4 regions of the Embleya sp. NPDC059237 genome follow, and region 2 is predicted to be linked to each of the others. Evidence: riboswitches for the same ligand, from Rfam matches in the RefSeq annotation. Region 2 holds a riboswitch; each other region holds the start of a gene.
What was found. A riboswitch is a leader RNA that binds a small molecule or an ion and turns the genes downstream of it on or off. The one in region 2 is predicted to bind cyclic di-AMP.
Positions count from the first base shown of each region.

Region 1 (7,261 bases), on a different contig from region 2:
CCTTCGACCCACTCCCCCAGGCCCGGTTGCGGCCGTGGAAGCGAACCACCGCCAGTTCGGGCGTGGTGGCCACGGCAACCGGGGGGATGGACGTGGGCAGCGACTGCACCGTGTCGACCGCCACCGCGGCGACTTCGAGGCGTTCGAGGAGAGCCGTCGTCGCGGCGCGATGTTCGTCCTGCCACCAGAGCGGATGCCGGAACTCGACGGCGAGCGGCCACCCTTGCGCCCGCTCGACGCAGTCGTGGAGGAAACGTGTGGCAGCCGGACCGGGCGCCAAGGACGGCGGGAACTGAAAGAGCAATGTGCCGAGACGTCCTGCCTCGCGCAACGGCAGCAGCGCCCCGCTGAACCGTTGCCAGACCTCGTCCGACAGACGATCGTCGACAGCGCCCGGGCGCACCCGTGGCGGCAGCAGCGACCGCAACTCCGCCAGCAACGAACCCGGCCTGGTGGGATGCCCGGTGAGCAGCGAGAACGCCTTGACGTCGAAGGTGAATCCGGCAGGCGTACGTTCCACCCACAGCAGGCTGTTGCGGGTGCTGGGCAACGCGTAGTAGGTCGCGTCCACCTCGACCACCGGGAACTGCCGGGCGTAGTGCCGAAGTCGGTGTTCCGCGTCCCGGCATTCGGCCGGATACCAACCACTGGAGACCAAGGCGGAGTCGGTCCACGAGCACGTGCCCACCGATATACGATCCATGGCCCACACGCCTACCCCGGTTCCCGGAACCTTCCGCACGGCACGGCAAGGCAAGGCAAGGCAACCCGAGATACCGCGTGCCCCGAGGCACCGGCAGCGCCGACAACGACGATCGGTCCGGGAGGGGTGCTCGCCCCCTCCCGGACCGATCGTCGGTGTAGCGCGGTCGGGTGGGTCTAGCCCGGTCGGACGGCCGCGTAGAACGGCATCGAGTCCAAGGGGGCCTCGGTCACGTTCTTGCCGGGGCGGGGGGCGTGGATGATCTTGCCGTTGCCGATGTACATGCCCACGTGCGAGTTGTCCGAGAAGTAGAACACCAGGTCGCCCGGCTTGAGCGCGTCCTTGGAGATCCGCGGGCCGTCGTTGACCTGGGTCCACGTGGTGCGGCTGAGCGAGACGTTGGCGGCTCGCCACGAGGCCTGGGTCAGGCCCGAGCAGTCGTACGAGTCGGGGCCCACGCCTCGCGGCGCGTACGGCTTGCCGATCTGGGCCCGCGCGAACGCGATCGCGGCCGCCGCCCGGCCGGACACGGGGACGTCCTTGCCCGTCGTCGGCGGCGGGTCCGTCTTGTCGCGCGAGCTGCGGTCGGTCTCGGTGCGCGAACCCGCGTCGTTCTTGTGCTCGTTCGAGTCGAGGACTTCCTTCTGCTGCTGCGCGGTGAGCGTGTTCAGCAGGCGCTGTGCCTCGGTGAGCTTGTTCTGGATCTCGCCCTTGTGCCGGTTCAGCTCGGTGCGCAGCTTCTCCAGTTCCGCGAGCTGCGAGGAGGCCTCGGTGCGGTCCTGCTGGAGAACTCGGGCCTGCGCCGCGATCTGCTTCAGCTTCGCGGCCTGCTGGCCGTCGAGCTGGGACAACATCTGCGACTTCTGCAGGTATCCCTCGGGGTCGCCGCTGAGCGCGAGCGAGAGCGAGGGCGGCAGACCACCGCTGCGGTACTGATTGGCCGCCAGGACACCGATCTGGTCGCGCAGCGTGTTGAGCGCGGCCTGTTCCTCGGTGATCCGGGCCTGGGTCTGGTTCGCGGTGCCCTGCTGCTTGGTGATCTGCTCGTCGACGCCGTTGGCGGCTTCGGTGGCCTTGATCGCCTCGCTGTGCAGCTGGTTGACGCGGTCCTTGGTCTGCTGGAACGACTGCGCGGGGTCCGCGCTCGCGGTGCCGGCGAAGGTCATCACACCGGTCATCGTCGCGGCGGCCGTGACCACGGTCGCGGCGGTACGCACGGCGGTGCGGGGCTTGGGCTTGCGGTGCTGCCCGGATCGACGCTGGGACGCCACTGGCGGCGGTCTCCTTCCTCGGCCGCCTACCGGGTTAGCTGACGGGTTCGGGCGGAAGAAGGCGCCCTACGGTGCCGGAGCACCGATTCACCCCAGGGACTGTGAAGGGTCCCCGGTTCCGGCTTCGTGTCGCGGCGACCGCGGTTGCCCACCGTCACCGAAACCCGTCACCGAATTCGGCGGAGGCGAACGTGTCGACCGGGTGGCCGACGTGGAGCCGCTCGCCTATCGCAGAACGATAGTCACAGGCGTGTCACGACCCTCACTCCGGGTCTCTGCATTGCCAAAACTTTACCAAGAGTTCCGTTTCACCCGTCGTCGTATCACAGGAAAAGCACTCGGAATCCCGAAAGTCGATCTTGGGCCGATTTGGCAACGATTGATGGCAAGGATCTGCCGTCCGACCTCCGCAAACGTCGCCGCACCCGCGAAATGGGCCGCCTACGGGGCTACCACGCGCCAGGCTCCGCTGTTTCGCCCGGCTTGCCTGTCCTTTTCGAACCGGGCATTCGCGAGGCCCGGCCGATCCGAGGCGAATACGCGACATCGAGCGACATCGAACAGGTGTGGGCAGACCCCGAACCCGGATTCGAAAATCGACCCCCGGTCCGGCGCCGCGCCCACTACCCCGACACCGACCGCCCCGCCGCCGCCACCGCCAGATCGCCTTCCGCTCCCACTCGCGCGTCGTACTCCGCCCGCGCCTCGGCGATGCGTTCCTGATGTTCCTCGGTCCAGGTGACCAGCGAGCGGATCGTGGTGTGCAGCGTGGTCCCCATCGGGGTGAGCGCGTAGTCCACCCGAGGCGGCACGACCGGATACACCGTGCGGCGCACCAGGCCGTCGCGTTCGAGCTGGCGCAGCGTCACGGTGAGCATGCGCTGGCTGATCCCGTCGATCTCCCGCCGCAACTCGGTGAAGCGCAACGTACGGCTCTCCAGGATCGCGATCACCAGAAGCGACCACTTGTCGGCGACCCGGTCGAGGATCTGCCGGACCTCGCACCCCTCGCGCACGTCCCACTGAAGGGCGTCGTAGTCCTCCTGGTTACTCGGGCAGGGGGTCGGTTCCTTCGAAGTGCCTTCTTCCATGGAAGTCGATGCTGCCGAAGGATGGGGTCGGTTACAAGAGGGAACCGGGTTCGTCCGAAGAACCGACCCCCGGTGCCCCGATCCCACCGCAATCCCACCCACCCGCGTCCCGAGGGGCTGTCGCATGTCCACATCCACGTCCGCACCCGGCAGCGCCACCGAATCCGCCCCCGAATCCGCCGCCGGCGACACCCCCGCCGGCCGCATGAGCCCCCGCGCCTGGGGCATGCTGCTCGTCCTCTGCGGCGCGATCTTCCTCGAGGGCATCGACATCGCGATGCTCAACGTCGCGCTGCCCACCATCCGCGAGGACCTTGGCATGTCCACCGGTGGCGTGAGCTGGGTGATGAGCGCGTACGTGCTCGCCTACGCCGGCTTCATGCTCCTCGGTGGCCGCACCGCCGATCTGCTCGGCCGGCGGCGGATGTTCCTCTTGTGGCTGAGCGTCTTCCTGGTCTTCTCCGGCCTGGGCGGATTCGCCACCGAGGGCTGGATGCTGATCGTGGCCCGCTTCGTGACCGGCGCCTCGGCTGCCTTCATGACCCCTGCCGGGCTGTCCATCATCACCACCGGCTTCCCGGAGGGGCCGCAGCGCAACCGGGCACTGCTCTTCTACGCGGGCACCGCCGCGGGCGGCTTCTCGCTCGGCCTGGTGATCGGCGGACTGCTGACGGCGATCGACTGGCGGCTGGTGTTCTTCGTACCGGTCGCGCTCGCCGCGGTGATCCTGACGGCGGCGTCGGCGCTGATCCCCCGGGACGAGCGGCCCGAGGCCGGCGGGGGCTTCGACCTCGTCGGGGCGATCAGCGTGACCGGTTCGATGTTGCTGCTGGTCTACGGCGTGGTCCGGCTCGAACACCCCGCCGACGGCCCGGGCTGGACGATCGTGGTCTTCGCGGGCGGGCTCGCCCTTCTGCTCGCCTTCGTGGCCGTCGAACGACGCGCGGCGAATCCGCTGGTACGCCTCGGCATCCTGCGCTCGGGCGCGCTGGTCCGGGCGAACCTGGGCGCGATGTTGTTCGCGGGCTCGTTCTTCGGCTTCCAGTTCATCGCGGTCTTCTACCTCCAGGAGATCCGCGGCTGGTCGACCCTGGAGACCAGTTTCGCGCTGCTCGCGGTCGGGGCGGACGCGGTACTCGCGCCGACGCTGACACCGAGGCTGGTGGAGCGCTTCGGGAACCTGCGGGTGATCCTCGGCGGGATGGTGGCCGCCGCCGCGGCGTACGCGCTGTTCCTGTCGATCGACGGCGACACCTCCTACGTGGCGATGTTCCCGACGATGCTGCTGCTCGGTCTGGCCTTCGCGCTGGCGTACGGCCCGCTCACCATCGCCGCGACCGACGGTATCGACGAGGACGAACAGGGCCTGGCCGGCGGACTCCTGTACACCGCCTTCCAGTTCGGCGCGGCGCTGGGCCTGTCGACGGTCACCGCGGTACTGGCCGGTGCGGGCGGCTCCGAGCTGGACGGCTTCCGGACGGCGCTCATCGTGCCGCTGGTCGGGGTGGCGCTGGGCGCGGCGGTGACCGTGTTCGGACTGCGCGGGCGACGGGCGGCGGCCTAGCCGAGTCGCCCCACAGCCGACGAAGCCGCTCGCCGATGCGCGAGCGGCTTCGTCGAATCGGGACTCAGGCCCCGCCCGAGCCCGCCCCCGAACCGGTACCGGCCGCCACCGTCGCGGCGGAGCCCTGTGTCGGCACCCGGCCCGACGTTCCCGGACCCGACGCCAGAACGGCCGTACTCCCGTGCGGCTTCGCCCGCCGCACCCCGATCGTCAGCACCGTGATCACGGCGGCCGCGAACATGCCCACCCCCGCGATCGTCATGCAGACGTGCATCGCGTCCACGAAACTGTCGCCGATCGCGCCGAGCGCCCTGCCCGTGGGCTCGGGAGCCAGACCCAGATGGCCGGCCGCCGACAATCCCTCGTCCGATACGGCCGCGCGCACGTGTTCGCGGTCGGCGTCGGCCAGCCCGGAGTCGGCCAGGTGCCCCGGCAGTCCCGCGCTGATCCGGCTGGTCAATACCGCGCCCAGGACCGCCGGGCCGAGCGCGCCGCCAAGTTGGCGCAGCGTGTTGTTGCCCGCGCTCGCCATGCCGGCCAGGTGGTGCGGGACACTGCTCACCGCGATCGAGGTGATCGGCGTCATGACGAAGGCGAAGCCGATACCGATCACCGCCAACGGGGCGATCAGCGCGGCGAATCCGGTGTCCTTGTCCAGCGTGTTCAGGGCCAGCATGCCGATCCCGGTGAGCACCAGGCCGCCGGTCAGCAGCAGGCCCGGGGCGATCCGCCCGACCAGCCGGCCGACCACCGGGCCGAACACCACGCCGAGACCGTTGACGAGCAGGAAGCGGTAGGCGATCTCGAGGGCGCTCAGGTGCTGGACGTTGCCGAAGAACAGGCTGAGCGAGAAGACGATCCCGACCAGGCCGAACATGGTCAGCATGGTCACCACGCCGGCGCCGCTGAAGGCCCGGGAGGAGAACAGGTCCAGCGACAACATCGGCGTCGCCGAACGGCGCTCGACCCACACGAACGCCACCAGGCCCAGCACCGCGAGCGCGAACGCGGCCAGGACCGGACCGTGCGTCCAGCCGCTGGTGCCGCCCTCGATCACGCCGTAGATCAGGCCGGAGATCGCCACGATCGCGGTGAGCTGACCGGGGACGTCGATTGCCCGGCCGTGCGCCGAGCGCGAGTCCTCCAGGAGCGCCGCCGCAATCACCGCGCCGATCAGGCAGATCAGTACCGTCGGCGCGAAGACCCAGCGCCAGGAGGCGTGTTCCAGGATCGTCCCGCTCACCAGCGGGCCCAGGGACATACCCAGGCCCAGGGACGCGGCCCACGCGGATATCGCCTTGGCCCGGGCCCGGAAGTCGGGGTAGGCGTGGCTGATCAGCGCCAGGCTGGAGGTGAGCAGGGCCGCGCCGCCCGCGCCGGAGAGGGCCTGGCCCACCCAGACCTGGGCCACGCTGTGCGCGGTCAGGTTGACGGTCGCGCCGACGGCGAGCAGGCCGAGCCCGGCCAGGAACGCCTTCTTGCGCCCGTACAGGTCGCCGATCAGGCCGAAAGTCAGGATCAGCGCCGCCATCGGCAGGATGAAGAAGTCGCTGATCCACTGGAGATCGCTCGTGGACGCGCCGAGCCCGCGCTGGATGGTCGGCAGGGACACCGCGACCCCGCCGATGGGCACGTACGAGGCGAAGACCCCGAGGCAGGCGAGCACCACGGTGAGCGCCGGCCGGGCCACGGCCCCGGTCGGCGGCGGACTCGTTGCGGACGGGGTGGACTGCGGGGTCGTGGACATGGTGAGACAGCCTTCCAAGTAATCGAAGGCTGTCAAGTTATCAGAAGCCTGCGAACTTGTATGCATACTTAGAACATGCATGCCTCCTGCGAATATGCGCGTCGTCTGGGAACATGCACCTCACCTGCGAATATGTACGTCGACGTGGCCCGGCCGGGGGACGGACGTGCCCTACGGTGACCGGTGAGGCACCCACGGGGTGCGGACCCCGGCACCCCCGGCCGTACGAAGAAGGGAAACGTGTGATGCCCGCCCACCGGGAAGTCGCCGCCGCCGCGTGGAGCGAGCAGCTGCCCCATCTGCTCTGGCGCGCCCAGCAGTCGGTACAGCGACTGCTCAACGAGCGCCTGGAAGGCATCGGCGTCTCGATCAACCAGCTGGGCCTGGCCGGTCGGCTCGACGAGAACGGCGCGTTGTCCGCCGCCGACCTCGCCCGCGCGCACCACATCACCCCCCAGAGCGTGACCACCGCGATGCTGGCGCTGGAACGTGTCGGCTGGATCGTCCGCCGCCCCCACCCGGTACACAAGCGGGTGGTCCTTCTGGAACTGACCGAACTCGGCAGCGCCGGCGTCGCCGAGGGCCGGCGTGTGGTCAAGGACGTCGACGGCATGATCAGCCGGACGATCGGCCCCGAGGCGGCCGAGGTGTTCGCCGAGAACCTGCGCATGCTCAGCGCGATCATCGACGGCCCGGACGTCCCGGCGGGCCGAATGTGGCCGGAACCGCCGCACTGAGAAGGGGGTGGGCGACCCGGGCCGCCGCGCCCACCGCGGCTCACCCGGGGGCGCCGCCTAACGTGTCCTCGGCTCCTTCGTCGGCGTTTCCTGCGACCCGGTCTTCTCTGCCCCCGTCTCCTCCGCCCCCGTCTCCTCCGCCCCGGGC
Region 1 is NZ_JBHZAE010000008.1:388,934-396,194, forward strand. Features, by position in the region: gene ACFXKZ_RS26570 (DUF72 domain-containing protein) at 1-703, opposite strand, end outside; gene ACFXKZ_RS26575 (NlpC/P60 family protein) at 880-1,974, opposite strand; cyclic di-AMP (ydaO/yuaA leader) riboswitch at 1,983-2,121, opposite strand; gene ACFXKZ_RS26580 (winged helix-turn-helix transcriptional regulator) at 2,598-3,065, opposite strand; gene ACFXKZ_RS26585 (MFS transporter) at 3,271-4,629, shown strand; gene ACFXKZ_RS26590 (MFS transporter) at 4,694-6,376, opposite strand; gene ACFXKZ_RS26595 (MarR family winged helix-turn-helix transcriptional regulator) at 6,622-7,113, shown strand; gene ACFXKZ_RS26600 (MFS transporter) at 7,171-7,261, opposite strand, start outside.
Region 1: linked by a shared signal. The riboswitch ahead of ACFXKZ_RS26575 (NlpC/P60 family protein) and the one ahead of ACFXKZ_RS09730 (transglycosylase family protein) in region 2 are both predicted to bind cyclic di-AMP.

Region 2 (7,261 bases):
ACGTGTCGCCGTACGTCGGCGCGGTGGACGTGACGATGATGTACAGCGTCGTGGACATCGCCGGGATCAACCGGCTCTCCGAACGCATCCTGGGCAACGCGGCGGACGCGATCGCGGGCATGGCCGGCGGCTACGCCGAGGACCGCGCGGCGGTCGCCGGGGTGACCGGCGAGGGCCGACCGCTGGTGGCCGCGACCCAGTTCGGCGTGACCACCCCGGCGGTGGACGCGGCGCGCGAGCGGCTCAACGAACTGGGCTACGAGGTACTGGTGTTCCACGCCACCGGGGCCGGCGGCCGGTCGATGGAGAACCTGGCCGAGGGCGGCTTCCTGGCCGGGGTCCTCGATCTGACCACCACCGAGCTGGCCGACGACCTGGTCGGCGGGGTGCTCAGCGCGGGCCCGCAGCGGCTGACCGCGGCCGGGCGGATGGGATTGCCGCAGGTGGTCAGCGTGGGCGCGCTGGACATGGTCAACTTCGGCCCCCGCGACACCGTTCCGCCGCGTTTCGAGGACCGGCTGTTGTACGTGCACAACCCGACCGTGACACTGATGCGCACCACACCGGCCGAAAACGCCGAACTGGGACGGCGGATCGCGGCCAAACTGATCGACGCGACCGGGCCCACCGCGCTGTACCTGCCGCTGCGCGGAGTCTCCGCGATCGACGTCGAGGGCGGACCCTTCTACGATTCCGACGCCGATACGGCGTTGTTCGACGCGCTGCGCGCCGGCCTCGACGGGACCGCCGTCGAGGTGCGCGAGGTCGCGACGGACATCAACGATCCGGCGTTCGCCAAGGCGGCGGCGGATCGATTGCACGAATTGATCACGAAGGGACACGTGGACTGAGATGAACGGACGCGAGGCGCGGGGCCGACTGCGCACGACGGTCGAGCAGGGCGGCGTCGTGATCGGCGCAGGCGCGGGCACCGGATTGTCCGCCAAGTGCGCCGAGGCCGGGGGTGTGGACCTGATCATCATCTACAACTCGGGCCGCTATCGCATGGCCGGCCGGGGTTCGTTGGCGGGACTGCTGCCGTACGGCGACGCCAACGCGATCGTGGTGGAGATGGCGGGCGAGGTGCTGCCGGTGGTGCGCAGTACCCCGGTCCTCGCGGGGGTGTGCGGCACCGATCCGTTCCGGATCATGCCGCACTTCCTGGACCGACTCGCGGCCATGGGCTTCGCGGGAGTGCAGAACTTCCCGACGGTCGGCCTGTTCGACGGTGTCTTCCGGCAGAACCTGGAGGAGACCGGGATGGGCTACGACCTGGAGGTGGAGATGATCCGGCTGGCGGCGGAGCGCGGCCTGCTCACGGCGCCGTACGTCTTCGATCCCGAGCAGGCCCGCGCGATGGCGGCGGCCGGCGCCGACGTGCTGGTCCCGCACCTGGGGCTGACCACCAAGGGCAGCATCGGCGCGACCACCGCGGTCACCCTCGACCAGGCGGTGGAGCGGGTGCAGGAGATGCGCGACGCGGCGGCGGAGGTCAACCCCGACGTGCTGGTGCTGTGCCACGGCGGGCCGATCGCCGAACCCGAGGACGCGGCGTACGTCTTGGCCCACACCACCGGCGTGGTCGGCTTCTTCGGCGCCTCCAGCATGGAGCGCCTGCCGACCGAGGTGGCCATCACCGAGCAGGCGCGGGCGTTCAAGAGCATCACCCCGAGTGGGGGCACCGCCACGGCGGGCGACACTCCGGCACATCCGTAACCAACGCGCCCGGCAGCAGATGCGTGGCGCACGCGCACGTCCGTCCGTCCGACAACCACGAGCGTGAGGACCCGGCATGTACAAGTTGACCGTGCTCTACGGCCACCCTGAAGACCCGGCGGCGTTCGACTCCTATTACTGGGACAAGCACGTCCCGCTGGCCCGCACCATGCCGGGACTGACCGGCTGGACCATCGGCAAGTGCGAACCGGATCCGTCCGGTGCGAAGCCGCCCTATTACCTGGTGGTCGCGCTGTACGCGCCCTCGCGCGCGGAACTCGAGGCGGTGCTGGATTCGCCCGAGGGGCGGGCCACGGTGGCCGATGTGCCCAATTTCGCGACCGGCGGCGCGACGTTCCTCTGGGACGAGGAGCGGGTAGTGGTTCCGGTAGAGCTGCCCGCGACGGAATAGCCCGTCGCTGAAGCACGCGTGACCACGCGGCCGCGCACCGTGTACGCCGGAGCCGTGACCTGCAAAGACGGCGACAAATCGGGCAAATAGGTGTTATTCCTCCCTATGGGGGACGTCACAAACCATCCGAAATGTTTGCCAACCCGGCGAACCGGTGCGTAGCTTCGTGGTTGTTCGCACAAGCGGACTCCCCGGGCGGTACGCCGAATCCTGCCGCCGTCCGAGGGAAGCAGTCGATATCGACTGGCGGCAGGAGCGGGGGAACCAAGTGAGCCGACATCGGCACTGCCGATGCCTGGGGTGAAGCCATGCCTGTGACAGGCGAGGCCGGGCCAATCGTCCGAACCCGACAGCTAACTTCGTAGGCGCCCGACGAGGTAATCAATGACCTTCCGTGCCATCACCGCTCCGGTTCGTTCGCTCTCTCGTGGCCGTCGCGCCGGCATCGCCGTCGCCGCCGGTGCGGGTCTCGTCCTTCCCCTCGTGGGCATGGCGGGCAGCGCGAACGCCGCGACTTCGTCCACCTGGGACGCGGTCGCCCAGTGCGAGAGCACCGGAAACTGGAGCATCAACACGGGCAACGGCTTCTCCGGCGGTCTGCAGTTCACCCCGAGCACCTGGAACGCGTTCGGCGGCAGCCAGTACGCGGCCAGCGCGGCGCAGGCCTCCAAGGCGCAGCAGATCGCCGTCGCCGAGCGGGTCCTGGCGAGCCAGGGCCCCGGCGCCTGGCCGGTCTGCTCCGTGAAGGCCGGTCTGGGCAAGGGCGGCGACGCCAACGCCACGGCCGAGTCCTCGACCACCGGCAAGACCAAGTCCGCGGTCGAGCCGAAGGCCGCGCCGACGTCCGAGGCCAAGCCCGCGACCGGCAATGCGCCGAAGCTCAACGTGCAGCCCAAGCAGGATGTTGCCAAGCAGGACGCGCCGAAGTCGGCCGCGACCGAGCGGGCGTCGGGCTCCGGCACCTACACCGTCAAGTCCGGTGACACGCTGTCCGCGATCGCGGCCAAGTTCGGTGTCAAGGGCGGCTACAAGGCCCTGCACACGGCCAACGCCGGCGTCCTCGGCGACAACCCGAACGTGATCGCCGTGGGCACCAAGCTCGCCGTCTGATCCATACCCTCACCACGTGGGCCCCGCCGAGACATTCGGCGGGGCCCACGCGCGTTCGACCAGGCCCGGCCGGGCCGTTGCACGCGCCCATCCCGATCCGGACATGCGCGAGATGGCGTTGGCGGTGAGCACCGGACGCGAGTAGGCCGAACGGCCCGGTCAGCTCTGCTCGGTGCGCAAAAGCCGCAGGAACGCCTTGATGCCGGAGATGACTTCCTGGTTGTCCGTCAACTGGCTGATGGTGTCCTCGAAGCGGCGGCCGAGGGCGTCCACCTTGCGGTCCGCCTCCTGGAAGCGCTTGGTGGTGTCGGCCGCCCCGAAGACCGTCGTCTCCTTGAGCTGCTCGATGCTCTCCAGCAACTCCTTGGTGCGGGTCTCCAGGGCCTCGACCTTGGCCTTGAGCGCCGTGACGTCCTGGCTGACCGCGAGCACGTCGTCGCGGGGGTGGGTCACCTCGCGCAGCATGGTGCGCAGCCGCTGGGACAGGTGCTCCGCATACGCCTGACCGGGTCGAAACAGGGTGCTGAGCAGGTAGAACCCGGCGAACCAGTAGCCCACCACGCCACCGGAGATCCAGGTGATCAGCGCGATCACGGCGGCGGAGAGCACGTGTGCGCCGATCGCGCCGTAGAGCAGTCGGCGGGCGATCCGCCGGGCCTCGACGTCACGCCCCTCCGGTACGGCCAGGCCCCGCTCCCGGCTGATCGCGATCTCCGTGATCACCCGCTGGGCCCGGAAGTACAGGTTCCACGGCGCGGTGAGCACCAGGATCAGCCAGAACAGACACACCGCCCCCGCCCCGAGCGAGAGCAGATCCGCCAGTGACGTGTCCTCGACGAAGTACAGCACGATGCCCAACGCCGTCGTGCCGACGAACAGCAGAACCGCAAGCAGCCTGGTCGCACCCACCCGAATCGCACTCCCACCCCACCCGGTGCCCGGCCCACCCGAGCACGCTGCTCGGACTGTAGAGCACGGAGATCACCGTGATCGGGTTCAGCCGTCGGCAACCGATCCGTCGGGGTCGGGGATCCACGAACCGTGGATCCCGGCCGGCACCCGGCGCGGCAATTCGACGGCCGCGATCGGCTGCGCGGTGATCCTGCGCGCGTCCAGTACCAGCAACTCCGAGGCATTCCGGGCCAGATCACTGATCACGGTGAGCAGGTAGCCGTCGTCCTCGGCGGTGCCGCCCTCGGCCGGCACGAACACCGCCTCGCCGGGCATACGGTCGCGCCCCTGCCCGGCGATCCACCGCTCCCCGCTCACCCGGTCGTACTTGACGATCGCGTACTCGCGCAGCCCCGCCCCGGGAAAGGCCGACGCGTAGCCGAATCGGTGCGGCCGGCCCACCGCGCGGGCGTCGATCGTGGGGAACTCGACGACCAGCGAGTCCAGTGCCTGCTCGCCCGCGACGCCCGAGGCCGGGTCCAGGATCCATCGGTGCGAGATCGCGCCGACCACGGGTGATTCGGGGTAGCCGGGCGCACCCACCCACCACCGCCAACTCGTCTCCCACGCGGCCCGATCGAACCTCGGTGCCTCCAGCACGATCCGACCGCGCGCGTCCTCGTACGCGTTGGCCACATGCAGCACCATCCCCGGAGACACCTCGAACCAGGTCGGCACGGCCGGGCCGGTGCGCGGCATCACGCCGATCCGGGGCGCGTAGGACTCGCTCCAGCGGTAGGGCACACCGGAGGACTCGGCCGGGTTGAACACCACCGGCAGGTCGAGCCAGACCACATGGCGTCGCGTCAGCCCGAAGTCGTGCATCAGCGAGGGTCCCGCGCCGCAGATCACCTCGCTGCGGATGATCCGCCCTCGGGGCGACGCGACGTGGTACGTCAGATACGGCGGGGTCGGCGAGTAGCCGAAGAAGTGCAGTTCGCCGGTGCCCGGATCGGTTTTGGGATGCGCGGTCATCGCGGTGGTCAGCCCGCCGGCGAAGTCGTACGGGCCGACCGTGTCCAACTCGCGGGTCACCTCGAACGGGAGGTTGGCCTCCTGGAGCGCGAGCAGCCGACCGGCGTGTTCGACGATGTGCGTGCCGGCGATGCTCGCGGTCAGGTCGACGCTGCCGTCCGCGCGCACATACGGCGCGCCGTTCCACGCGGGGGTGCGCACCCACCGGTTGCGGTACCACTCGGCCCGGCCGGCCCGCAGCCGGATGCCGTGCAGCATGCCGCTGCCCCGGAACCAGTGCGACGGCACGTCACCGGGTCGCGGGTTGTGCCCGTTGCGGATGTAGCGACCGTTCAGCTCCGGCGGAAGCATGCCCCGAACCTTCAGGTCGCGCCGGTCGATCTCGTCGGCGACAGGCGCGAAGTGCTCGGCGAGATAGGGCTTTCGCAGGTCCACGACGGCGCGCTCCGATCACCTGGGTCGGTGACTGTAGCACCTGCCGCCGCCGATTCGGCACCCGATGTGAACGAGCCCTCGCCGACCCGTGCGCCCCGAAAGAAGTCCGCAACCGGCCGGAAACCGGCACCACTTCGAGGTCGATGCGACAAAGCCCCGGCACTACGCGAAGGCGGGCCGGGGTACCCGCCCCGACCCGCCCACCGCCGTGCGCCCGTTCGGCTAGCGCGCGCCCAACTCCTCGGCGAGCGCGGTCGCGAAGGCCTCGATGTCCGCCTCGGTGGTATCGAACGCCGTCATCCAGCGCACCTCGCCGATCGACTCGTCCCAGGTGTAGAAACGGAACCGCTTCTGCATCCGCTCGGTGACATCCGCCGGCAGCACCGCGAACACCGCGTTGGCCTGCGGCATCCGAGACAGCGTCACCCCGTCCAGGTCGGCGACCTTCTCGGCGAGCAGCGCCGCCATCGCGTTCGCGTGCCGCGCGTTGCGCAGCCACAGATCGCCGGACAGCAGCGCCTCGAACTGCACCGACACGAACCGCATCTTGGACGCGAGTTGCATCGCCGCCTTGCGCAGATACTTGATGCCGCGCGCCGCGTCCGGGTTGAGCACGACCACGGCCTCGCCGAACATCAGGCCGCTTTTGGTGCCGCCGAAGGACAACACGTCCACGCCCACGTCCGTGCTCAGCGCGCGCAGCGGCACGTCCAGCGCGGCGGCGGCGTTGGCCAGGCGCGAGCCGTCCAGGTGGGCGAGCATGCCGTGGTCGTGCGCGTGCGCGACCAACGCGGCGATCTCGTCCACCGTGTAGACCGTGCCCAGTTCGGTGCTCTCGGCGAATGAGACCACCCGCGGCTGGGCCCGGTGTTCGTCGCCCCAACCCCACGCATGCGTATCCACGAGTTCGGGGGTGAGCTTGCCGTCGGGGGTGGCCACGGAGAGCAGCTTCAGGCCCGCCACCTTCTCCGGCGCGCCGCACTCGTCCACGTTGATGTGCGCGGTGGCCGCGCAGATCACCGAGTCCCAGCGGTCGGTCATCGACTGCAGGCCGACCACGTTGGCCCCGGTGCCGTTGAACACCGGGAACACCTCCGCGCGTTCGCCGAAGTGGGCGCGGAAGACCTCGGTCAGGTGCTCGGTGTAGACGTCCTCGCCGTAGGAGATCTGGTGTCCACCGTTGGCCGTGCCGATCGCGGCCAACACCTCGGGATGTATGCCCGCGTAGTTGTCGCTGGCGAAACCGCGCGCGTCGGGGTCGTGACGCGGGGTCAGGGGACGTTCAGGCACAGTCGTTTCCCGTTCAGGTCGATGGCCGGGGTGTTCCACAGACCCGCGATCTCGGCGGCGAGATCGGCGACGTCGGTGAATCCGGCGAACTTTGCGTTGGGTCGGGCCTCGCGCATCTCGTCGTTGACGAGCGCCTTGACCACCAGGATCGTGGCCGCCGCCTCGGTGTCGGTGAACGCGTCGGCGAGCGCGAGGGTCCAGGTCTCCGCCGCGGCCTTGGCGGCGGCGTAACCCGCGTTGCCCTGGGTCGGCTGTCCGGCCGCGGCGGCGGAGATCAGTACGAACCGACCGCGCGGGCTGCGCGCGAGCGCTTCGTGGAAGGCCAGCGTGGTGTGCTGGAGGGTACGTACGAGCAGGTTGTGCAGCAGGGCC
Region 2 is NZ_JBHZAE010000002.1:671,206-678,466, reverse strand. Features, by position in the region: gene ACFXKZ_RS09745 (Tm-1-like ATP-binding domain-containing protein) at 1-851, shown strand, start outside; gene ACFXKZ_RS09740 (phosphoenolpyruvate hydrolase family protein) at 853-1,716, shown strand; gene ACFXKZ_RS09735 (EthD family reductase) at 1,793-2,128, shown strand; cyclic di-AMP (ydaO/yuaA leader) riboswitch at 2,325-2,512, shown strand; gene ACFXKZ_RS09730 (transglycosylase family protein) at 2,513-3,238, shown strand; gene ACFXKZ_RS09725 (hypothetical protein) at 3,398-4,147, opposite strand; gene ACFXKZ_RS09720 (carotenoid oxygenase family protein) at 4,235-5,599, opposite strand; gene ACFXKZ_RS09715 (threonine aldolase family protein) at 5,822-6,889, opposite strand; gene ACFXKZ_RS09710 (SDR family NAD(P)-dependent oxidoreductase) at 6,871-7,261, opposite strand, start outside.

Region 3 (7,261 bases), on a different contig from region 2:
CCGCAGCGGCAGCCGAGGCGTCGCCCAGGCCCGCAGCGCCTCGTCGGTGGGATACGTCCAGGCCAGCAGCGCCTTGCCGACTCCCGTGCTGTGCGCGGGATTTCGCCCACCGATCACGGACGAGAGCTTGATCGCGCCGGACGCCTCGACCTTGTCCAGATAGACCACCTCACCCGCGTCCAGGATCGCCACGTGCACCGTCTCGTCGGTCACCCGGCGCAGGTCGGCGAGCAGCGGATGCACCATCGAGCGCAGGTCGATGTCGTCGTGGAACCGGAACGCGGTGGCGAGCAGCTGACTCCCGATGAAGTAGGGGCCGTTCACCTCGGGCTGGGCGGCGAATCCGCGGTGCTTGAGCGCCCCGAGCAACCGGTGGAGGGTGCTCTTCGGGATGTCCAGATCACTCGCAAGCTCCTCCAAGGCGATACCTCGGGGCATTTCGCCCATACGCATCAGGATCCGCAGTGCTCGATCCACGCTGATCACGGGCGAATCGCTGTTGCCGGTCAAGGGCCCCCCTAGGGAACGAAGCATAAATGGGATGGCATTCCGTCTGATGGAATGATAGACCGTACCGCGCATCGCTGATAACGTCCCGGCTCGTCGACCGGTCACGGAGGAGAAGCGATGCGCGGGCTCATCGGCAAGCGGATACTCGTCAGCGGCGGCAGCAGCGGCATCGGCCTCGCGGCCGCCCGGCGCTTCCTCGAAGAGGGGTGCCGCGTCCTGGTGGGCGGCCTGGATCCGGCCGAGGTGGACGAGGCCGTCGCGGAACTGCGCCCGCTCGGCGAGGTCACCGGCTTCGCCGTCGACGTCAGCCACGAGCCGGACGCGACCGCCCTCGTCGAGGCCGCCGTCCGCGAACTCGGCGGCATCGACGTACTCGCGAACAACGCCGGCATCGCCTGGCGCGAACCCTTCCTGGAGATCACCCCCGAACATTTCGACCGCATGCTCGCGGTCAACCTGCGCGGCATGTTCCTGGTCGGCCAGGCGGTCGGCCGGCACATGGTCGAACGCGGCGGCGGTGGGGTGATCGTCAACATGTCGTCCACGAACGGGATCGCGGGTGAGGAGGACTACGCGCACTACAACGCCTCCAAAGGAGGTGTCCTCCTGCTCGGCAAGACGATGGCGGTGGAACTGGGCCGGTACGGGATCCGGGTGAACACCCTGTGCCCCGGATACATCCGTACACCACTCAACGCCTCGATCGCAGGCGCAATGACAGACCCCGACTTCGAATCCACCTACATCACCACCCGAATCCCCCTGGCCCGCGCCGGCCGCCCCGAAGACGTAGCCGCCGCCTACGCGTTCCTGGCCTCGGAGGACGCAGCCTTCATCCACGGCACCGAACTGGTCATAGACGGCGGCCAATTGGCAGTCATGTAGCACCGACCAGGCCCCCACCCACCTCCATTCGGCCCGCGTCCCAGCCGTGTCGAAATCGCAACCACCCCACCCCGAACCGCAGTTCACCCCGGCCCGGACCCCAGCCCCATCCGGTCCGCAACCATCTCAGCCAGATCCGCAGCACATCTCAGCCCGTGCGGCGTTTGAGAACGAATGGGCCGCAGGCCGACGCGCCGGACCCACACTGCCGACGCGACCACCGCCGTCGGCCGCGAACCCACACCATCGCGACGGCCACCCGCCCGAGGGAGACCCACGGAACATGCCCCTGTCCATGGACCTGATCGACCGCCTGAGCGCGATCGTCGGCGCCGAACACGTCCGCCACACCACCGGCGACCTCGTGCCGTACGCCCGCGACGCCACCCCCCTGTTCGACCGGCTCCCGGACGCCGTGGTCTTCCCGGCCGACACCGCCGAGGTCGCCGCCGTACTGCGCCTGGCGACCGAGCACCGCGTGCCGGTCGTCCCCCGGGGCGCCGGCTCCAACCTGTGCGCGGCCACCGTGGCCCTGAACGGCGGCATCGTCCTGGTCACCACACGCATGAACCGCATCCGCGAGATCAGCCCCGACGAACTGCTCGCCGTGGTCGAACCCGGCGTGACCACCGCCGCCCTGGCCGACGCCGCGACCGCGCACGGCCTGCTCTTCCCGCCCGACCCGGGCAGCCGCACGGTCTCCACCGTCGGCGGCAACGTGGCCACCTGCGCGGGCGGACTGCGCGGCCTCAAGTACGGCGTCACCCGCAACTACGTACTCGGCCTGGAAGCGGTACTGCCCACCGGCGAGGTGATCCGCACCGGCGGCCGGCTCTGGAAGGACGTGGCCGGCTACGACCTGACCCGCCTGCTCACCGGCTCCGAGGGCACCCTCGCCGTGATCACCGAGATCACCATGGCCCTGCTGCCCGCCCCCGCCGACACAGGCACCGGGATCGCCTACTTCCCCGACCTGTCCCACGCCGGCCGCGCGGTCGCCGACATCCTCTCCGCCGGCATCGTCCCGGCCACCCTGGAATTCCTGGACCGGAGCTGCGTCAACGCGGTCGAGGACTTCGCCGACCTCGGCCTGCGTCGGGACGCCGGGGCGCTGCTCCTGTTCGGCGACGACGGTACGTCCGACGCGGTCCGCCGCGACCTGAACCGCATGGCCGAGTTGTGCGACGCGGCCGGCGCCACGGAATGGACCCTGGCCGAGGACGTGGCCGGCGCCGAGGCACTGCTGACCGCTCGCCGATGTTCGCTGCCCGCGCTGTCCCGACTCGGCGCGCTGACCATCCTCGAGGACGCCACCGTGCCGCGCCCCAGGATCGCCGAGATGGTCGACCGGATCGACGCCATCGCGGCCGGGCACACCGTCACCATCGCCACCTTCGGCCACGCCGGCGACGGCAACCTCCACCCCACCTGCGTGGTGGCCGACCCGAACGACACCGAATCGATCGAGCGCGCGCACGCCGCCTTCGACGACATCTTCCGCACCGCGATCGAACTCGGCGGCACGATCACCGGCGAACACGGGGTAGGCGCCGCCAAGTTGCCGCACCTGCGCGCCCAACTCGGCGACGAACAGCTGCAATTGCTCAGCCGGATCAAGACCGCCTTCGATCCCGCCCGCATCCTCAATCCCGGAAAGCTCGGCTCATGACCGGTGTGTTCGACCCCGAGGAACTCTCCCGCTGCATCTCCTGCGGCTTCTGCCTGCCCGCGTGTCCGACCTACGCCGCCACCGGCGACGAGGCTTCGTCGCCGCGCGGCCGGATCAACCTGATGCGCGCGCTGGAGACCGGCCGCCTGGACGCCGACGACCCGAGCCTGCTGGAACAGTCCTCCGCGTGTCTGGGCTGCCGCGCCTGCGAACCGGTCTGCCCGGCGGGCGTCCCGTACGGCTCCTTGTTGGAACAGTGGCGCGAGCACCAGTGGCGGGGCAAACACCGACCGCCACTGGCCCGGCTGTTGACGATCGTGGTGAGCCTGCCGCCGGTGGTCCGCGCGATGGGCTGGGGCCGCTTCGTCCTGCCGGCCGGGCGCAGCAGCCCCGACAGGGCAACCCGTCCGGCCACACCCCGGAGCCCGAAACCACCCACTCGGCCCGCACAGCCCGCACAACCCACGCCACCCGCCGGCACCGGTGCCTCCCTCATGCTCGGCTGCTTCGAACGCGCCATGTTCCCGAAGGTCTCCCGCGCGGCCCGCACCCTCCTGCCCGGCCTGAAGGTGCCCGACGACCAGGGCTGCTGCGGAGCGCTGCACGCGCACAACGGCGAATCGACCAAGGGCCGTGCCCTCGCCCGCCGCCTCGGCGAACGACTCCCCGGCCGGATCGTCACCACCTCCGGCGGATGCGCCGCGCACCTGGCCGACGTCATCGGCCGCGACCGGGTCGCCGAATTGTCCGAGGTGGTCGACGTCTCGGCCCTCCCCGAACGCCGGGTGGCCGGCCGCCGGGTCAGGGTCACCCTCCAGGACTCCTGCCACCTGCGCAACGGCCTCGGCGTCTGGCGCGAACCGCGCGAAGTCCTTTCCGCAGTGGCCGACTTCGTGGAAACCCCGGGCGCCGGCGACTGCTGCGGCGCGGCCGGCACCTACTCCCTCCTGCGCCCGATCGAATCCCGCCGCATCCTTGACCGCAAGCTGGACGCGATCGAGGCCAGTGGCGCCGACGTCGTGGTCGCGGTCAACCCGGGCTGCCTGCGCCAACTCCGCACCGGCCTGCGGCGCCGCAAGTCGCGCGTACGCGCGGTACACCTCGCCGAATTCCTCACCACACCCCACGGCGGCGCCCGGACGCCCTGACCACGACGGACCCGACACCGGCGTCTCGGGCCGGGTTCGGCGTATGCGGCTCCACACGGGGGGAGCCGCATACGCCGAACCCGACCCGGTGTGCGAATGCAGCGGATCGTGCTCGTTCACACCGTCATCGCCTACTTCTACAACGCGCTGGTCGTCGCCGTCGCGTTCCAGGTGCTCCAGGGGCTCGTCAGCCCGTGAGGCGCGGTTCTCGGACCGACGCGTCGCTCCCCGCCTTCGCCGCGGCCTCGACGAGGCCCTGCACGCGGTCCGCGCCGGCTCGCATTCCCAGTCGTCGGAACATCGCCGGGGACCGCGTGAGATGGCCGCGTCCCTCGTGTTCACTTCCTGCCCGGACCGGCACGGTCCCGGGCCCCACCGACGCCGCGGCTTCGTCATCCGGCCGGCCCGGTTCGTGGTCGTACCCCTGACCGCACCCGCGCCTGCGGATCGGGCCGCCGGTGCGGGACAGCCGCTGCCCGAATCGGTCGTCGGCCGACGCTCAGTGGGTGAGGAGCCCGGCGGGCGCCGCCCGACACGAACATCCGCAGTTCGTATACGAGCAAATCACCCAATTCATGGCGGATCGGACAGAGAGTCGCCGCCACGCCACCCGGTTCGAACGGCGCCACCCGGCCGGCGCCGACACCGCCACACGCGCACCTTCACCCTCGCCGCATCCCACAAATGGGCAGGTCGGGCGCCGTTTCGACCCGTTTTCCACCATCCCGAGACCGTCGTTTCCGACAAATCCCGTGGCGCACGTCACATCCCGCGCACCGATTGTCAGGAACTCGCACGCACCGTGAACCGAATTTTCACGATTCTCACTCCCCGCAATTCCGACCTCACTCCCCGCTGAAGGTCCCGGACACAATGCGTGGACGCTTCGGGACTTTCGGTCCCGTAATTCCACCCTTCCGACCCGAATCTTCGGTTTCGGCGAAACGTGATGTTTGGATCCGAGTCGGGTGTATGCGTAGCTTGGTGCTTCGCCGCACCGGTCCGGTGTTCGGCGGAATGTGTCTCCCGGTTCGCCGAATCCTGCCGCCGGAGAGGCCACGGTACGAAACCCGAAAGGCAGGAGCGGGGGAACCAAGTGGAATGCCGTCCCGGGCGTCCGCATGTCGCGGACATCCGATAACGACGGCTTGGGGTGAAGCCGTGCCCGCCTCCTCGATACCCGAGGAGTCGACGCCGGCCGGGCGAGACTCTCCAGCCCGAATCCGACAGCTCACTTCGTAGGCGTGGGAGAAGGAAAATCTTCGTGCAGTCGTTCATCACCCCTGCCCGCAAGCCCAAGAACGCGCGCCTCGCGCTCACCCTCGGCATGGCCGGCGCCATCGTCGCCGCCCCGCTGATCACCGGCTTCGCCACCTCCGCCACCGCCGCCCCGGTCTCCGTCTGGGACAAGGTCGCCATGGGCGAGAGCTCGGGCAACTGGCACATCAACACCGGCAACGGTTTCTACGGTGGCCTGCAGTTCACGCAGAGCACCTGGAACGAGTTCGGCGGTCAGCAGTACGCCCCGCGTGCGGACCTGGCCACCAAGGACCAGCAGATCGCCATCGCGGAGAAGGTCCTCGCCGTACAGGGCCCCGGCGCGTGGCCGAACACCTCGGGCCCCGCGGGCCTGACCCGTGGCGGCGCCGCTCCGGCCGTCTCCCCCAACGCCAAGTCGGGCTCGACCAAGGCCACCGTCAAGGTCGCCCCCAAGGTCGCCGAGAAGCCGGTCGAGTCCGCGCCGGCCCCGAAGGCCCCGAAGATCGAGGTCGTCCCGGCCGCCGAAACCAAGGCCACGACCACCACCTACTCCGTGGTCAAGGGCGACACCCTGTCCAAGATCGCCGCGGCCAAGGACGTCGAGGGCGGCTGGCACAAGCTGTACGCCGACAACAAGTCCGTCATCGGCGGCAACCCGAACCTGATCCTGGTCGGCCAGAAGCTCTCGCTCTCCGGCAAGGCCGCGGCCGCCACGAAGACCGAGGTCGCGCCGAAGGCCGAGGCCAAGGTCGAGACCAAGACCGAGGCCCAGCCCTCCGTGTCGGTCAAGGTCGCCCCGAAGCCCGTGACCAAGGAGAAGGCCCCCGTCGTGGCCAAGGACTCCTCGGCCAAGGCCGGCAGCACCGCCGTCAACTCCTCGGGCTACGTCGCCCCGGTGAACGGTGCCCTGGGCACCGCGTTCGGCACCGGTGGCTCCATGTGGTCCAGCGGCAGCCACACCGGCCAGGACTTCGTGGTCGGCACCGGCACCTCCGTCAAGGCCATCACCTCGGGCACCGTGGTCAGCGCCGGCAACGGTGGCGCCTACGGCAACGAGGTCGTCATCAAGCACGCGGACGGCAAGTACTCGCAGTACGCCCACCTGTCCAGCATCGGCGTCCGCGCCGGCCAGACGGTGAGCACCGGCCAGCAGATCGGCCTCTCGGGCGCGACCGGCAACGTGACCGGTCCGCACCTGCACTTCGAGATCCGCACCACCCCGAACTACGGCAGCGGCATCAACCCCGTCACCTACCTGCGCGCGCACGGCGTCAACCTCTGATCCGAGCACAACCGGGAAGTTCCAGGGCCGGGCCCGTCGACCACGCGTCGACGGGCCCGGCCCTGTTCCATGCCCACCGCGCGGGCGGGTCCGGCCGAGTGCGCACTGTCCGCCGGAGCGGGCACCGCCCGCCCGAGCGAGCACCATCCGCCACGCCCACCGCGCACCCGGCAGCGCTTCCCCCGCGTCAGCCCCGCGCGAGATAGCGCTTCGGCAGCGGCAGCCCTCGCGCCGCCATCAGCTCCCGCAACCGGTCGGGGTAATCGGTGATCAGCCCGTCCACGCCGTCGTCCATCAACTTCGCCATGGTCGCCGGGTCGTCGATGGTCCACGGCACCACCTTGATGCCCAGTCGGTGTGCCTCCTCGACCATCGCCCGGGTCACGTAGGGACGGTAGTTCGGGTCGCCCACCTTGCCGTCCTGCGGAAAGCCGTGCACCGGCGAGAACGACGTCGCGCCGAACGACTTGATCGCCCGCAGCGGGTCGCCGCCGAAGTCGTCGATGT
Region 3 is NZ_JBHZAE010000009.1:143,398-150,658, reverse strand. Features, by position in the region: gene ACFXKZ_RS27345 (IclR family transcriptional regulator) at 1-510, opposite strand, end outside; gene ACFXKZ_RS27340 (SDR family NAD(P)-dependent oxidoreductase) at 628-1,395, shown strand; gene ACFXKZ_RS27335 (FAD-binding oxidoreductase) at 1,679-3,064, shown strand; gene ACFXKZ_RS27330 ((Fe-S)-binding protein) at 3,061-4,212, shown strand; cyclic di-AMP (ydaO/yuaA leader) riboswitch at 5,235-5,472, shown strand; gene ACFXKZ_RS27325 (transglycosylase family protein) at 5,540-6,754, shown strand; gene ACFXKZ_RS27320 (glycerophosphodiester phosphodiesterase family protein) at 6,942-7,261, opposite strand, start outside.
Region 3: linked by a shared signal. The riboswitch ahead of ACFXKZ_RS27325 (transglycosylase family protein) and the one ahead of ACFXKZ_RS09730 (transglycosylase family protein) in region 2 are both predicted to bind cyclic di-AMP.

Region 4 (7,261 bases), on a different contig from region 2:
CGCTGACCGCACGACACCACGGCAACACCGCGACACACCGAGGGCCCTCGGCGGGACACGACATGTCCCGTCGGGGGCCCTCGGCCCGTCCCGGCGGCGGTGAGGCACGGGCGAAACGCCCCCGAAGCGGTCCATCCGGTTAGGGTCTCGACATGAAGTGGCTTGTCACCGGCGGTGCCGGATACATCGGAACGCATGTCGTACGCGGGCTCGTCGCGGCCGGGGACGAGGTCGTCGTGGTCGACGACCTCTCCTCCGGGGTCCGCGAGCTGGTGCCGGACACGATCCCGGTGGTGATCGGCTCCGTGCTGGACCGGGCGCTGCTCGACGAGCTGTTCGGCGCGCACATCTTCGACGGCGTGGTGCACATCGCGGGCAAGAAGCGGGTGCCCGAGTCGGTCGCGCGTCCCCTCTACTACTACGAGGAGAACGTGGAGGGTCTGCGCACGCTGCTCGCGGCGATGGTCGCGGCCGAGGTGCCCCGGATCGTGTTCTCCTCCAGCGCCGCCGTGTACGGCATGCCCGACGTGGACCTGGTCGACGAGGACACCCCGTGTCTGCCGATCAACCCGTACGGCGAGAGCAAGCTGGTCGGCGAGTGGCTGATCGCGGCCACCGCGCGGGCGCACGGGATCTCCTACGCCTGCCTGCGCTACTTCAACGTCGCGGGCGCCGGCGCGCCGGAGCTCGCGGACGCGGGTGTGTCCAACCTCGTGCCGATGGTGCTGGAGAAGTTGACGGCCGGCCGCGCACCGGTGATCTACGGGGACGACTACGACACCCCCGACGGCACCTGTGTGCGCGACTTCATCCACGTGGTGGACCTGGCCGAGGCGCACGTGGCCGCCGCCCGCCGGCTCGCCGCCGACCCGGACACCCGCCTGGTGCTCAACGTCGGCCGCGGTCGGGGCACCTCGGTCCGCGAGATGGTCGAACTCATCCGCGAGGTCACCGGTTTGCGCGAGTTCGCGCCCCAGACGCTGCCCCGGCGCGCCGGCGACCCGGCCCGGGTGGTCGCGAGCGCCGAGCGGATCGCGGCCGAACTGGGCTGGAAGGCTCGCCTGGACGTCTCCGACATGGTGGAGAGCGCGTGGACCGGGTGGCGGGCGCGGCGCGGGTGACGGGCGCGGGACGCGCCACGTGGTGAACGCCGGGCCGGCCGAACGTGTGCCGCGCGTCCTGTGCTCCCGAATCACCCCGAGTGCTTTCGTGTGCTCCGAACGCCTCGATGCGACGCCGGCCGGCGAGTCGGCGTCGCGGGGAGTGCGTGGGGTGAAGTGCGCCGGGATGAATCGGACTTGGGGCTTTTGTCCTGTGGGCCGAATCACTCCGGCTCCGAGTGCAGACGGGTGCGCCGATGGGTAATGGCGCGATTCCGGGCCCGAGACGCGCGATGCGCCTGTGACGAACGGGACTTCGGTGATCATTTTCGGGTGATCCATATGAGGCTCGATCAAGGTTCTCTGTCACCCGATCCGGCCGAATCCACCACGGAACGCCAACTACGGTCCTTTCCGTAAGGGATCATCTACATTGCGCTCAACCGCAAAACGGATAATCGGCTTCTATCCGACACAGACTTGTGATCTTCGGCGGGGCCTGCTTAGCGTTCGATCCGTCCGTATCCCACACGGACCCCGATCGCCGGTACGCCGAATCCTGTCGCCGGCCGTTCGGGAGGCTGACGAGCACCACACGACAGGAGCGGGGGAACCACAGGTGAACCGCCGCACACGGCACCGATCGAGACGGTCGGCGGCCGTGAACGGCTTGGGGTGAAGCCACGTTCTTCGGGACGTGGCCGGGCTATCGATCTCCGGCCCGAATCCGACAGCTCACCTCGTAGGCGTGGGAGAGGATCCAGCCATGCTGTCCGGAACCGGGCGTCATCGCCGTCGCAGCACCAGCAGGACCACGCGTCTGATCGCCGCGGCCGGCGTCGCCGGTGTCGGCGTCGCCATGCCGATCATCGGGGCGGGCACGGCTCAGGCCGCGTCCGTGAGCACCTGGGACAAGGTCGCCCAGTGCGAGAGCACGGGCAACTGGAAGATCAACACCGGTAATGGCTTCTACGGCGGCCTCCAGTTCACCCAGAGCACCTGGAACGAGTTCGGCGGCTCGCAGTACGCCGCCCGCGCCGACCAGGCGACCAAGAGCCAGCAGATCGCGATCGCCGAGAAGGTGCTCAAGAGCCAGGGCCCCGGCGCCTGGCCGGTCTGCTCCGTCAAGGCGGGCCTGACCCGCGGCGGTGCCGCTCCGGACCTCGACACGGGCTCGGCGGGTGGCAAGACCGCGCCGAAGACGGCCCCGAAGACGGAGAGCGCCAAGCCGGCGCCGAAGACCGAGACTGCCAAGCCGAAGATCGAGGTCAAGAGCGAGGCGCCGAAGACCGAGGCGCCCAAGGACGAGACTCCCAAGACCGAGGCGCCCAAGGCCGAGACGACCGCCAAGACGGACGCGGCCGGCGACTCCTACGTCGTGGTCGCCGGCGACACGCTGTCGCAGATCGCGAACGCCCGGAACGTGCCCGGCGGTTGGCCGAAGCTGTACGAGGCCAACAAGAGCGTGGTCGGCGAGAACCCGGACCTGATCTTCCCGGGCCAGCAGCTGAAGGTCGACGGCAAGGCCGCGCCGGCCGCCGAGACCAAGACCGAAACCAAGGACGAGCCCAAGGCCGAGGCGCCGAAGGCGGAGACGCCCAAGGCCGAGGCCAAGACCGAGGTCAAGCCGGCCGCCGCGCCGAAGACCACGGTCAAGACCGAGAGCACCAAGGCCGACTCCCCGGCCAAGGGCTCCGAGCAGGCCTCCGGTTCGTATGTCGCCCCGGTCTCCGGCGCCACCTTGACCGCGAGCTTCGGCTCGGGCGGGTCGCGCTGGTCCAGCGGCCACCACACCGGCCAGGACTTCGCCGTCTCGACCGGCACCACGGTGCGCGCGGTCACCTCCGGCACGGTCGTCTCGGCCGGCTGGGGCGGCGCGTACGGCAACGAGGTCGTGATCCGCCACGCGGACGGCAAGTACACCCAGTACGCGCACCTGTCCTCGATCTCGGTCAAGGCCGGGATGAAGGTGCAGACCGGCCAGAAGATCGCGCTCTCCGGCGCGACCGGCAACGTCACCGGCCCGCACCTGCACTTCGAGGTCCGCACCACGCCGAACTACGGCTCCGCGGTCAACCCGATGACGTGGCTGCGCAGCCACGGCGTGAACGTCTGATCCACCGCACTCCCGCGCCGAACGGCGGGCGTCCCCTTCGGGGGGCGCCCGCCGTTCGCGTGTGCGGGCCGCGCGGGCGCGGGGCGGGCGGCGGCGGGGGCAGGGGGACGCGCGGGGCGGGTGGATGGCAGTCCCGGGGCGTAGGACGACTCCGGCGCCGAGGTTCGGGTGCCGGGGGTTCAGGCGCGGGGGTTCGAGTGCCGGAGGTTCAGGCGCCGAGGTTCGGGTGCCGGGGGTTGGGGTGCCGGGGGTTGGGGTGCCGGGGGTTGGGGTGCCGGGGGTTCAGGGCAGGCGGGCCGTGTGAAGGGTGGCGGTCGGGTCGAGCCACAGGGCGAGCGGTCGGCCCGCGCCGTCGAGGGTGGTGGTCGGGCCGTTCGGGGTCGGGCGGTCGTCGAGCACGAGCGGCGTGGGGGTCGCGCCGAGCACCACCGGGCGGCCCTCGGCGTCCCGGGTCGAGGTGAGCAGCGTGCCGTCGGGGCGGGGCAGTTGCCACAGCGGCTCGTAGCCGGCCCCGGCCGTGCGCGTGGCCGTGGGCACCCACGTGTCGGGACCGGCCTCGGTCGTGCCCGCGATCTCCGCCGTCCCGGCCCGCCGGTAGCCGACCGTGACCCGGCCGTCGGCGCCCACCGACGCGGCGGGCGGCCCGACCGGGTGATCCGCCGCGATCGTGCGCGGCGAGCCGGGCCGGTCGCCGACCACGTCCCAGGCGCGGATGCCCTCGCGGGCCGTGCCGAACACGGTGACCCGGCCGTCGGGGCGGGTGACCGCGGTCGGGCCCTCGACGATCTCGGCGCCGCCGAGGTCGCGCCACGGCGACCACACCGTGCTCCCGGCGGGCAGGTACCGCGTGCCGATGCCCTTGGCCCGATCGCGCGCGAACAGGTGCAGCCCGCCCGCGCCGTCGGCTTGCACCACCGGTGGGCCCAGGCCCGTCGCGCCGCCGTCCGGGCCACCCAGGTCCTGCCAAGGGCCCAGGTCGCCGCCGGGCGCCGACTCGATCGCGGTGACGATCGCGAGCCGGTCCCGATCGGCCCGGTCCGCGCCGCCGATCCGCAGCGCGAACACCCGGATCCGCCCGTCCGCCGTGCGCACCACCGCCGGGGCCGGGGCGAGTTCGCCGTCGCCGGGGGCGCCGAGGTCGCGCGCGGCGGACCAGACGCCCGTGCCGTCCTCGGCCCAGCGGGTGATCCGGCCGCCGAGCACCGACCAGGCGCTCGATCGGCCGTCCGCGCCGAGCACGGGTCTGGGGCCCGGGTCGGGGAAGCGGTAGGTGGTGCTCTGCGGCCAGTTGCTGCGGGACGCGGTGTCGCGCACCTTGAGGTCGCCGCAGTCCGCCCGGCCCGGGCAGTGGTGCTCGCGGTCGGTCCAGCCGTAGACCCGGGTGATCGCGTCCTTGCGCTCGCGGGCGGCCGGTTCCAGGTTGTGCGGCCAACGCTCGTTGTAGTAGCCGCGATACGCGATCGCCGCGGCGGCCCCGGCGGGCCGGTCGGTGTTGTAGCGGCGCAGCGCCTCCCAGGTGAACCGCGCGGCGGCGGTGTGGTCCTGATGGTCGGAGACGCCGTGGTTGTCGGCGTGCGCCGGGTGCTTGTCGTCGTGCTTTTGGCGATCGGGGTCCGGGTCGAGCGTGCGCACCACGGTCGGCGCCTGGGCCCGCATCAGGTCGGTCAGGGACCCGATCAGCCCGTCGCGGGTGTACGCGTACGGTCCGCCCGCCGGCTCGTCGAGCGGGGCCAGCGTGTCGAGTTCGCGCTCCTGTCCGTTCCACAGGGTGCGCAGCCGCCCGTTCGCGCCGATGCCCTCCTCCTTGCGGGTGTTGAGGAACACCAGTTTGATGTTGGGCGCGTCGACGAGGCGGTCGAATTCGGCGTGCGCGCCGTCGCGCAGGCGGATGCTGTGGCGTTCCCAGCGCGCCGTGCGGTCCCCGAGCGCCATGAACGCGTAGGCGGCGCGCGAGCCGTTGTTGCGCGCCGCCGCGTACGCCCGCACATCCGGACGGCTTCCGGGGCCGTTGCGGCCGTCGGCCTCCCCCGCGGTGAGGAAGACGGTCACGTTGTCCGTGCCGGCGCGCACCGCGTGGTCGATGTCGGGGTTCATGAAGTACAGGTCGTCGTCCTGGTGGGCCACCACCTGCATCACCGCGCCGCCGACACCGGGCGCCGGGGCCAGCGCCTCGATCCCGATCGGCAGGGTCGGCGCGTACCGGGTCGGCGATCCGTAGGGGCCGGTCAGCTGTACCACCGCGGCGGTGAACGCGGCGGCCAGCACGGCGGCCACGGCGGTGAATCTGCCGGTGCCGGGGATCATCGCCATCTCGGCCGGGCCTTTCTGCCGTCGGGGCCCGTCCCGCGCAGATCGGCGGATCGGGTCGCGTCGTCTGCCCCAGGGCGGACCGGCCCCATCATCGCCGCTCGCCCGTCCCCGGCCGCACCCGGCTCGACCGCGCGGCGCGGCGAGCCCCGCCCGTCAGCGCGCGCGGGTGTCGCCCGCGGTCGCCTCGCGCGGCCGGTCGGCGGCGGGCAGTCGCGGCTGCGTCCGGGCGCCGGCCGCGCTCCCCGCCTTGCCCGCGCCCGTCGAACTCGCGTTCCCGGTCGTGGTCTTGCCCGGGTCGGCGGCCGGACTGCCCGCGCCCGAGTCGTTGTTCGCCGAGCCGGGGCTGCGGTCGGGCAGCGACTTGGCACCCTCGGGGGTGACCCGGGTCGCGCCGATGTAGTCGGGCTTGTCTATCGGGCCGAACTTGATCACCGTGCCGGTGTACGGCGCGTGGATCATCTGGCCGTTGCCGACGTACATCCCCACGTGGTGGATGCTGCGCGGGTCGCGCAGGTCGGTGGCGAAGAACACCAGGTCGCCCGGCAGGAGTTGGTCGCGCGAGGGGTGCCGGCCGGCGTTCCACTGGTCGTTGGCCACCCGGGGCAGCGTGATGCCCACCGTCTCGTAGGCGGCCTGGGTCAGCCCCGAGCAGTCGAACCGGCCGCCGTCGGCGGCGGTGCCCTCGCCGCCCCACAGGTAGGGCGTGCCGAGCTTGGTCTGCGCCCAGTTGACCGCGCCGGCGGCAAGCGCCATCGGCTGCAGCGGCGTCTGGACCACGCCGAAACTCTGTTCCAGGGCCCGGATGTTCTTCACGTAGTCCTGGGTCTGCGTGTACGGCGGGATGCCCTTGTACTGCATCACCCGGTACGCGCCCGCGTTGTACGCGGCGAGCATGTTGTTGGTGCGATCCCCCGGCACGGAGGCGACGTACTTGGCGAGCGAGCAGTCGTAGCGCGCGGCGGCCGGGATGGCGTCGGCCGGATCCCACGGGCTCGCCTGGCCGTCACCGTTGCCGTCGGTGGCCCACTCCGGCCAGGTGGTGGGCATGAACTGGGCGATGCCCTGGGCCCCGACGTTGCTGACCGCCTTCGGGTCGAAGCCGCTCTCCTGGTACAGCTGCGCGGCGAGCAGCGCCGGCGAGATCTCCGGGCACAACCGCCCCCACTTGTCTATCGAGGACGCGTACGCGGCCGGCACCGTGCCGGGGGCGAGCGCCATCGTGCCACCGGCGCCGGTCTGGCTGCCGGAGGCGGACTGCATCGCGCCGACCCCCACCGTGAGCAGGCCGACCAGACCGAAGGGAATCGCGAATACGATGCCACCGGCGACCCAGGCTTTGCGCATCGCGGATACCCCCCGATTCTCCGCGGCCGGGCGGGGCCGCGACGGACACTCCGAAGCTCATTGTGCGCGCCGTGATTGCTCTGCGCAATCACCCGTGATACACACAGTGAGCAGACACACTTGCCGAGGTGGTAGCCCGATCGGCTTCCCCACAGCACAATAAACGAACGACCCACTCCTGCCGTCGAATGTGACGACAGGCAACCAAAGCCCGACCTCGGGGGCGGTGAAAAACGTGTTTCTTGCAGAAGGCAAAGGCAACGGCGGCAACGGCGACATCAATACGATCATCGGCGGGATAGCTCCGAACTGGGGCCCGTTCGCAAGGCTGGGCGGCGAGGCCCGGATCATGGTCGAGGTGATCATGGCCGTGGCGCTGCTGCTGTGCCTG
Region 4 is NZ_JBHZAE010000018.1:27,935-35,195, reverse strand. Features, by position in the region: gene ACFXKZ_RS39865 (cell wall-binding repeat-containing protein) at 1-6, shown strand, start outside; gene galE (UDP-glucose 4-epimerase GalE) at 153-1,121, shown strand; cyclic di-AMP (ydaO/yuaA leader) riboswitch at 1,641-1,862, shown strand; gene ACFXKZ_RS39855 (transglycosylase family protein) at 1,867-3,216, shown strand; gene ACFXKZ_RS39850 (PIG-L family deacetylase) at 3,499-5,526, opposite strand; gene ACFXKZ_RS39845 (NlpC/P60 family protein) at 5,680-6,870, opposite strand; gene ACFXKZ_RS39840 (hypothetical protein) at 7,106-7,261, shown strand, end outside.
Region 4: linked by a shared signal. The riboswitch ahead of ACFXKZ_RS39855 (transglycosylase family protein) and the one ahead of ACFXKZ_RS09730 (transglycosylase family protein) in region 2 are both predicted to bind cyclic di-AMP.